2 regions of the Polaromonas sp. P1_A2 genome follow, and region 1 is predicted to be linked to the other one. Evidence: predicted binding sites of a transcription regulator. Region 1 holds the regulator's gene; the other holds the start of a gene.
What was found. The regulator HrcA, encoded in region 1, represses chaperone genes, less so after heat shock. The targets are predictions, from matches to a motif close to TTAGCACTCNNNNNNNNNGAGTGCTAA.

Region 1 (3,397 bases):
AGAAAACGCATCTGGTGCTCCGAACGCCTGACGGTGATGCGGTCGCCGTGCAGCAGGCTGGCCAGCGACTGCATGTCGAAATTGGCGCTGGCGTCCCGGCCGGCGACGATTTCAATCGTGATCTCGCCCGAGTCTGACAGCACGATGGGCCGGTTCGACAGGGTGTGCGGCGCAATCGGCGCCAACACCCAGCCGGCAATCGAGGGGTGCAGCAGCGGGCCGCCGGCCGACAGCGCATAGGCCGTGGAGCCGGTGGGCGAGGCGATGATCAGGCCGTCGGCGCGCTGGTTGGCCACGAAGCGGCCGTCCACCTCCACGCGAAGCTCCACCATGCCGGCGGTCGCCCCGCGGTTGACCACCACGTCGTTCATGGCGGTGGCGCTGAAGACGCAGCGGCCGTCGCGCACCACCTTGGCCTGCATCATCCAGCGGCGGTCTTCCTCGTACTCGCCGCGCAGCATGGGGATCAGCGTGGCCTGGTAGCCCTCAAAGGCGATGTCCGTGATGAAGCCGAGCCGGCCCTGGTTGATGCCCACCAGCGGGATGCCGAACTGCGCCAGCAGCCGGCCTATGCCCAGCATGGTGCCGTCGCCGCCGACCACCAGGGCCAGGTCGCACTGGGCGCCTATGCCGGCCGCGTCCAGCGTCGGGAATTGCGTGAGGCCGGTGTTGCTGGCGGTGTCCTGCTCTATCGCCACCTCGCAGCCCTGGGTGCCCAGGAAATGCGCGATATCCTCCAGCGCCGACCGGGAACCTTGCGCGTGGTACTTGCCGATCAGGGCGACATGGCGGAATTGCGACTTCATCGGCAAATTACATCACAACATCCGGCCCAGGCTTCGTAGAATGTCGGCATGCTTGATGATCGTGCGCGGTTGCTTCTCAAGGCGCTGGTGGAGCGCTACATTGCCGACGGGCAACCGGTGGGTTCGCGCACGCTGTCCAAGGCCTCGGGTCTGGAGCTGTCTCCCGCCACCATCCGCAATGTCATGAGCGACCTTGAGGAGCTCGGCCTGATCGTCAGCCCGCACACCTCGGCCGGCCGTATTCCCACGGCGCGCGGCTACCGCCTCTTCGTCGACACCATGCTGACCACGCAGCGCGACCCGTTCCCCGCCGCCGGCCAGATAGGTGCGCCCCGGCTCGCGCCCGACCAGCCGCAGAAGGTGCTCAGCAACGCGGCGCACATGCTGTCCAGCCTGTCGCAGTTCGTCGGCGTGGTCATGGCGCCGCGCCGGACCTCGGTGTTTCGCCATATCGAGTTTTTGCGCCTGTCGGAAAAACGCTTCCTGGTGATCATCGTGTCGCCCGACGGCGACGTGCAGAACCGGGTCATCTTCACCGAAGCCGACTACACCCAGTCGCAGCTCGTGGAGGCGGCCAATTTCCTCAATTCGCACTACGCCGGCATGGCCATCGAGGAAGTGCGCGAGCGCCTGAAAAACGAAGTCGAGGCGCTGCGCGGCGAGATCGCCACCCTGATGCAGGCCGCGGTCAAGGTCAGTTCCGAGGCCATCGAATCGCGCGACGAGGTCGTGATCTCCGGCGAACGCAACCTGCTGGCCGTCAGCGATTTCTCCGGCGACATGGGCAACCTGCGCAAGCTGTTCGACCTCTTCGAGCAAAAAGCGCAGCTGATGCGCCTGCTCGACGTGTCCAGCCGCGCCGAAGGCGTTCGCATCTACATAGGCGGCGAAAGCCAGGTCGTTCCCTACCAGGAGCTGTCGGTGGTGACAGCGCCCTATGAGGTCGACGGCCAGGTCGTGGGCACGCTGGGCGTCATAGGCCCCATGCGCATGCCCTACGAAAAAATGATCCAGATTGTCGATATCACCTCCAAACTGGTCAGCACCGCCCTCAGCCACAGCAAGTAGGCCCGGGAACCGGCCCCGGACGCCCTTACAATCTCCCTCTTGTGTGGGGCGTTAGCTCAGTTGGTTAGAGCAGAGGACTCATAATCCTTTGGTCGAGTGTTCAAGTCACTCACGCCCTACCATTTAAATAAGCTATAATTTGAGGCTTAGCGGCTGTAGCTCAGTTGGATAGAGTACTTGGCTACGAACCAAGGGGTCGTGGGTTCAATTCCTGCCAGCCGCACCACTTTCATTAGTGATTTCAATAGCTTAGAGGCTCACCCCTCTAGGCTATTTTTCTTTCTGCCTGGGGTTTAGTGGTTTTCCTGGGGCCGGGCGGCGCCGTATGGGCTGTACGGCCGGCGGGTGCTCCGCTATTCTGGATGCTCATTCCGGAGGAGAGACATGGAAGCACTGAAGGTCGAGGACCACGGCGAGTGGCTCAGTTTTGGGATTTCGCATGCGGGCCAGGCGATTCCCGTGAAAATTTCACGCGAGGTGATGCAGGAATTTTTCGGCGCCGCGCCGGGAGACTCCCTGAAAAAAGCCTATGAGCTGGATGCCGAGATGATCCATGCCCGGGCCGCCGACCTCGTCGTGGCGGGCACGAGCTACACGCCTGACAATCCCCTGGTCCTGAGGATGGAAGATTTTTAGGGGCATTCGCGGCTGGCGGCCATGAATGCTAAGGTGGCCGGAGCATGAACAAAGCCTTTACCAAAGAAACCGACGAGCCCGAGGACGACGAGCCCGCGCTCGCGCCCCTGCCCGGCGGGGGCAAAAACTACATCACGCCGCAGGGCTACGAGCGCCTGCGCGGCGAGTTGCTGGACCTGATAGACAACGAGCGACCCAAGATGGTCGAGATTGTTCACTGGGCCGCCAGCAACGGCGACCGCTCGGAGAACGGCGACTACCACTACGGCAAAAAGCGCCTGCGCGAAATCGACAGGCGCATCCGCTTCCTGACAAAAAGGCTGGAAATCGCGGAAGTCAGCAATCCCTCCATCCACCACGGCAGCGACCAGGCCTTCTTCGGTGCCACCGTGACCTATGCCGATGACGAGGGCGTCGAGCGCGTCGTGACCATACTCGGGATCGACGAGGCCAACAGCGCCCTGGGGCAGATCAGCTGGATATCGCCCGTAGCCAGGGCGCTGCTCAAGTCGCGCGTGGGCGATGAGGTCAGCCTGGTGACGCCACAAGGCGTGCAGACGCTGGAAGTGCTCAAGGTGGACTACCCGGCGCCCGATGGGCGCATGGCCGGCTAACTGCCCCTAAGAGCCGTTCTAACCGGTTGATTTGGCGCGCTGAACCCTCAGGACTGAGGGCGTGCGCTTGACGCTGCGCAAGGCCGAGGCCAGGTGGACGCGGTCGCGCACCGCCACGCCAAAGCGCAGGTCGGTCGCGTCGTGCGAAGGTTCCTGCTCCATGTCGACGTGGGTGATGTCGGCTTCGGCGCTGGCCAGCGCGGCCGCCACCCTGGCCAGCACGCCCTTGCCGTTGGACACCGTCACCAGCAGGTTGGTCTCAAAAGTGCGCAC
Region 2 (3,397 bases), on a different contig from region 1:
GCAGGACCAGCTGCGCGAGCTGCTCGCCACCCGCCAGGATCTGGCCGGCACGCTGTCGCTGCTGGGACGCACGGTGCAGCGCAAGCTGGCGGAGATGGACCTGTCCATCCGCATGAAGAACGAAGGCAAGGACGAGGCCTGGCGTTTTGTCCTGACCACGGAGGTGGGCAAGGAGCAAATGGACGCCATACGCAACAGCGCCGGCCGGCTCATCGAAGAAACCAACCAGGACACCGCCAGGGGCTACGCGGAGGTCCGGCGTTCGCTGCTGCTCACGCGCATAGGCATCACCCTGGTGGCGACCGTCGCCTTTGTGGCCTTCTGGCTGTATTTGCGCCAGACCGCCGCCCTGGACCAGGCTGGGCAGCGCCAGCAACTGGCATTGCAGGCCGAGCGCGACCTGCTGAACGTCCAGGTCAAGGAGCGCACCAGTCGGCTGGCCGAGCTGGCCACCCACCTGCAGCAGGTGCGGGAACAGGAAAGAGAGCACCTGGCGCGCGAACTCCACGACGAGCTCGGCGCGCTGCTCACGGCCGCGAAGCTCGACATCACGCGCATCAAAGCCAGGCTGTCCGGCGAAAACGGCGACTTGCCGGCCCGCATCGAGCACCTGATTGAAACGCTCAACAGCGGCATCGCCCTGAAGCGGCGCATCATCGAGGACCTTCGCCCTTCCTCGCTGTCCAACCTCGGGCTGCTGCCGGCCCTGGAAATCCTGACGCGCGAGTTCGCCCAACGTTCGGGCTTGAGCATCGTCACCAACCTGGAGCCGGCGGAACTGGACGAAACCGTACAGCTGACGGTCTACCGGCTGGCCCAGGAGGCCCTGACCAATATTGCCCGCTATGCGCAGGCGCAGAACGTGGAAATCAACCTGCTGAGCTACAAGGACTACATCATCGTGACCGTGCACGACGACGGCCGGGGCTTCGATCCGCAAGCCGTGCAGGCATCCAGCCACGGCCTGCAGGGCATGCGCCACCGGGTGGAGGCCTCGGGCGGCCACCTGGAGATCAACACAACCCAGGGCACGACCATTTCGGCCACGCTGCCGCTGCTGGTGCGCCGGACCGCGGCGGCGCATGTGGCGGGCGGCGCGACTGAAGGCCCGCCTCAGCCGCGCGTGTAAGGCGTCTTCCCGACATGCGGGGTATGGCCCAGTTCCTCGGAGGGCTGGCCATCGGCCTTGGGTTCGGGGATGGTTTTGTTGGTGCCTTCCCGGCCGAAGTCATCGGAGGGGGTCTTTTTGGGCCGGCTCGCGGGAATTTTTGTGCCGCCGGCACGAGGGCTTTCCGGCGTGGCGCTGGTTTTAGATTTCATCGCCCGTCCGCCGGAATCCATCAGGTGACAAAACTGCTGCAGCTTGTGGCGCAGCCGGGCCCACCCGCCGCCTGAGGCTTTGCCGATACCACCGGCAGGCCGAAATCCTTGCCGGACACCGGAAAAGGCCAGGGATGGCGCGAGCGGACCGGCTCGGCCGCAGGCTCCCGCGCCGGGCGCATGGCGCGGCTGTCCTGGGCTTCTTCGCGTGGAAAACTGTCTAAAAACATGGTGATGCCGGGTCCGGCCCCTGAATGAAGAGGATTTGACTTTAGGGGCCGGCATGGGTGGCAGGTCGTCAGCGGCAGAGGAATTCGGTGTAGGACAAGCTCGGATCGGGCGCACGCCCGGCATCCAGGCCAATCCCTTGGCGCCGGGTGGCAACGGGGGCCCAGCCCACGCCACAGCGTCCCGCTGCACACTTGAAAACAGGATTTTCCAGCGCGTCGCCTTGAAAACGCCCCGAATTGCCCCTATGATTAGCACTCGATGGTATTGAGTGCTAACAAGGCCTCATCAATCCACCAAAGTTAACAAGCACCCACTTTACGCGGGTGCTTTTTGATTCCCCAAACCCAGTGTTCTCAAACAAGGAGCTCTCATGAAACTTCGTCCTTTGCACGACCGCGTGATCGTCAAACGCGTGGAAAACGAAACCAAAACCGCTTCCGGCATCGTCATTCCCGACAGCGCCGCTGAAAAGCCTGATCAAGGCGAAGTGCTGGCCGTTGGCCCCGGCAAAAAGAACGACAAGGGCGAACTGAGCCCCGTGGGCGTCAAAGTGGGCGACCGCGTGCTGTTCGGCAAATACAGCGGCCAGACCGTCAAGGTCGACGGCGACGAACTGCTCGTCATGAAAGAAGAAGACCTGTTTGCAGTGGTTGAAAAATAATTCGCAATGCGAATTATTTTCGTCGAGGCTAACTTTGCGAAGCGAAGTTAAGGGCCGAAAGGCCCGGCCGGAGACAAAAGTAAATCTTCACCACAAACCCCTTATTAACTGAATTCTGGAGAATTAAACATGGCAGCAAAAGACGTCATTTTCGGCGGCGAAGCCCGCGCACGCATGGTCGAGGGTGTGAACATCCTGGCCAACGCCGTCAAGGTAACCCTGGGCCCCAAAGGCCGTAACGTGGTTCTGGAGCGCTCGTTCGGCGCCCCCACGGTGACCAAGGACGGTGTGTCCGTCGCCAAGGAAATCGAACTGAAGGACAAGCTGCAGAACATGGGCGCGCAGATGGTCAAGGAAGTCGCTTCCAAGACCTCCGACAACGCCGGCGACGGCACCACCACCGCCACCGTCCTGGCACAAGCCATCGTCCGCGAAGGCATGAAGTACGTTGCCGCCGGCATGAACCCCATGGACTTGAAGCGCGGTATCGACAAGGCCGTGCTGGCCCTGACCGAAGAGCTCAAGAAGGCCTCCAAGCCCACCACCACCTCCAAGGAAATCGCCCAGGTCGGCTCGATTTCCGCCAACTCCGACGAATCCATCGGCAAGATCATTGCCGACGCGATGGACAAGGTTGGCAAGGAAGGCGTGATCACCGTGGAAGACGGCAAGTCCCTGCAAAACGAACTCGACGTCGTCGAAGGCATGCAGTTCGACCGCGGCTACCTCTCCCCTTACTTCATCAACAACCCTGAAAAGCAGTCCGCGCTGCTGGACAACCCCTTTGTGCTGCTCTACGACAAGAAGATCAGCAACATCCGCGACCTGCTGCCCACCCTGGAGCAAGTCGCCAAGGCCGGCCGTCCACTGCTGATCATCGCCGAAGAAGTCGAGGGCGAAGCCCTGGCAACCCTGGTGGTGAACACCCTGCGCGGCATCCTGAAGGTCGTGGCTGTCAAGGCTCCCGGCTTCGGCGACCGCCGCAAGGCCATGCTGGAAGACATCGCTGTCCTGACCGGCGGCAAGGTCATCGCTGAAGAAGTCGGCATGTCGCTCGAAAAAGTGACGCTGGCCGACCTCGGCCAGGCCAAGCGCATCGAAGTGGGCAAGGAAAACACCATCATCATCGACGGCGCCGGCGCCGCCGCCGACATCGAAGCACGCGTCAAGCAAGTGCGCGTCCAG

Region 2: a site for HrcA is predicted at 1,800-1,826, ahead of AC1D09_RS15535 (co-chaperone GroES). Genes of this name have one in related genera too.

What each region holds. Positions count from the first base shown of each region.
Region 1 is NZ_JBFTZI010000001.1:752,725-756,121, forward strand. Features, by position in the region: gene AC1D09_RS03525 (NAD kinase) at 1-806, opposite strand, end outside; gene hrcA (heat-inducible transcriptional repressor HrcA) at 855-1,874, shown strand; tRNA gene AC1D09_RS03535 (tRNA-Ile) at 1,920-1,996, shown strand; tRNA gene AC1D09_RS03540 (tRNA-Arg) at 2,024-2,100, shown strand; gene AC1D09_RS03545 (hypothetical protein) at 2,259-2,510, shown strand; gene greB (transcription elongation factor GreB) at 2,555-3,124, shown strand; gene AC1D09_RS03555 (RelA/SpoT family protein) at 3,143-3,397, opposite strand, start outside.
Region 2 is NZ_JBFTZI010000003.1:732,584-735,980, forward strand. Features, by position in the region: gene AC1D09_RS15520 (CHASE3 domain-containing protein) at 1-1,129, shown strand, start outside; gene AC1D09_RS15525 (hypothetical protein) at 1,114-1,320, opposite strand; gene AC1D09_RS15530 (hypothetical protein) at 1,341-1,550, opposite strand; gene AC1D09_RS15535 (co-chaperone GroES) at 1,922-2,212, shown strand; gene groL (chaperonin GroEL) at 2,342-3,397, shown strand, end outside.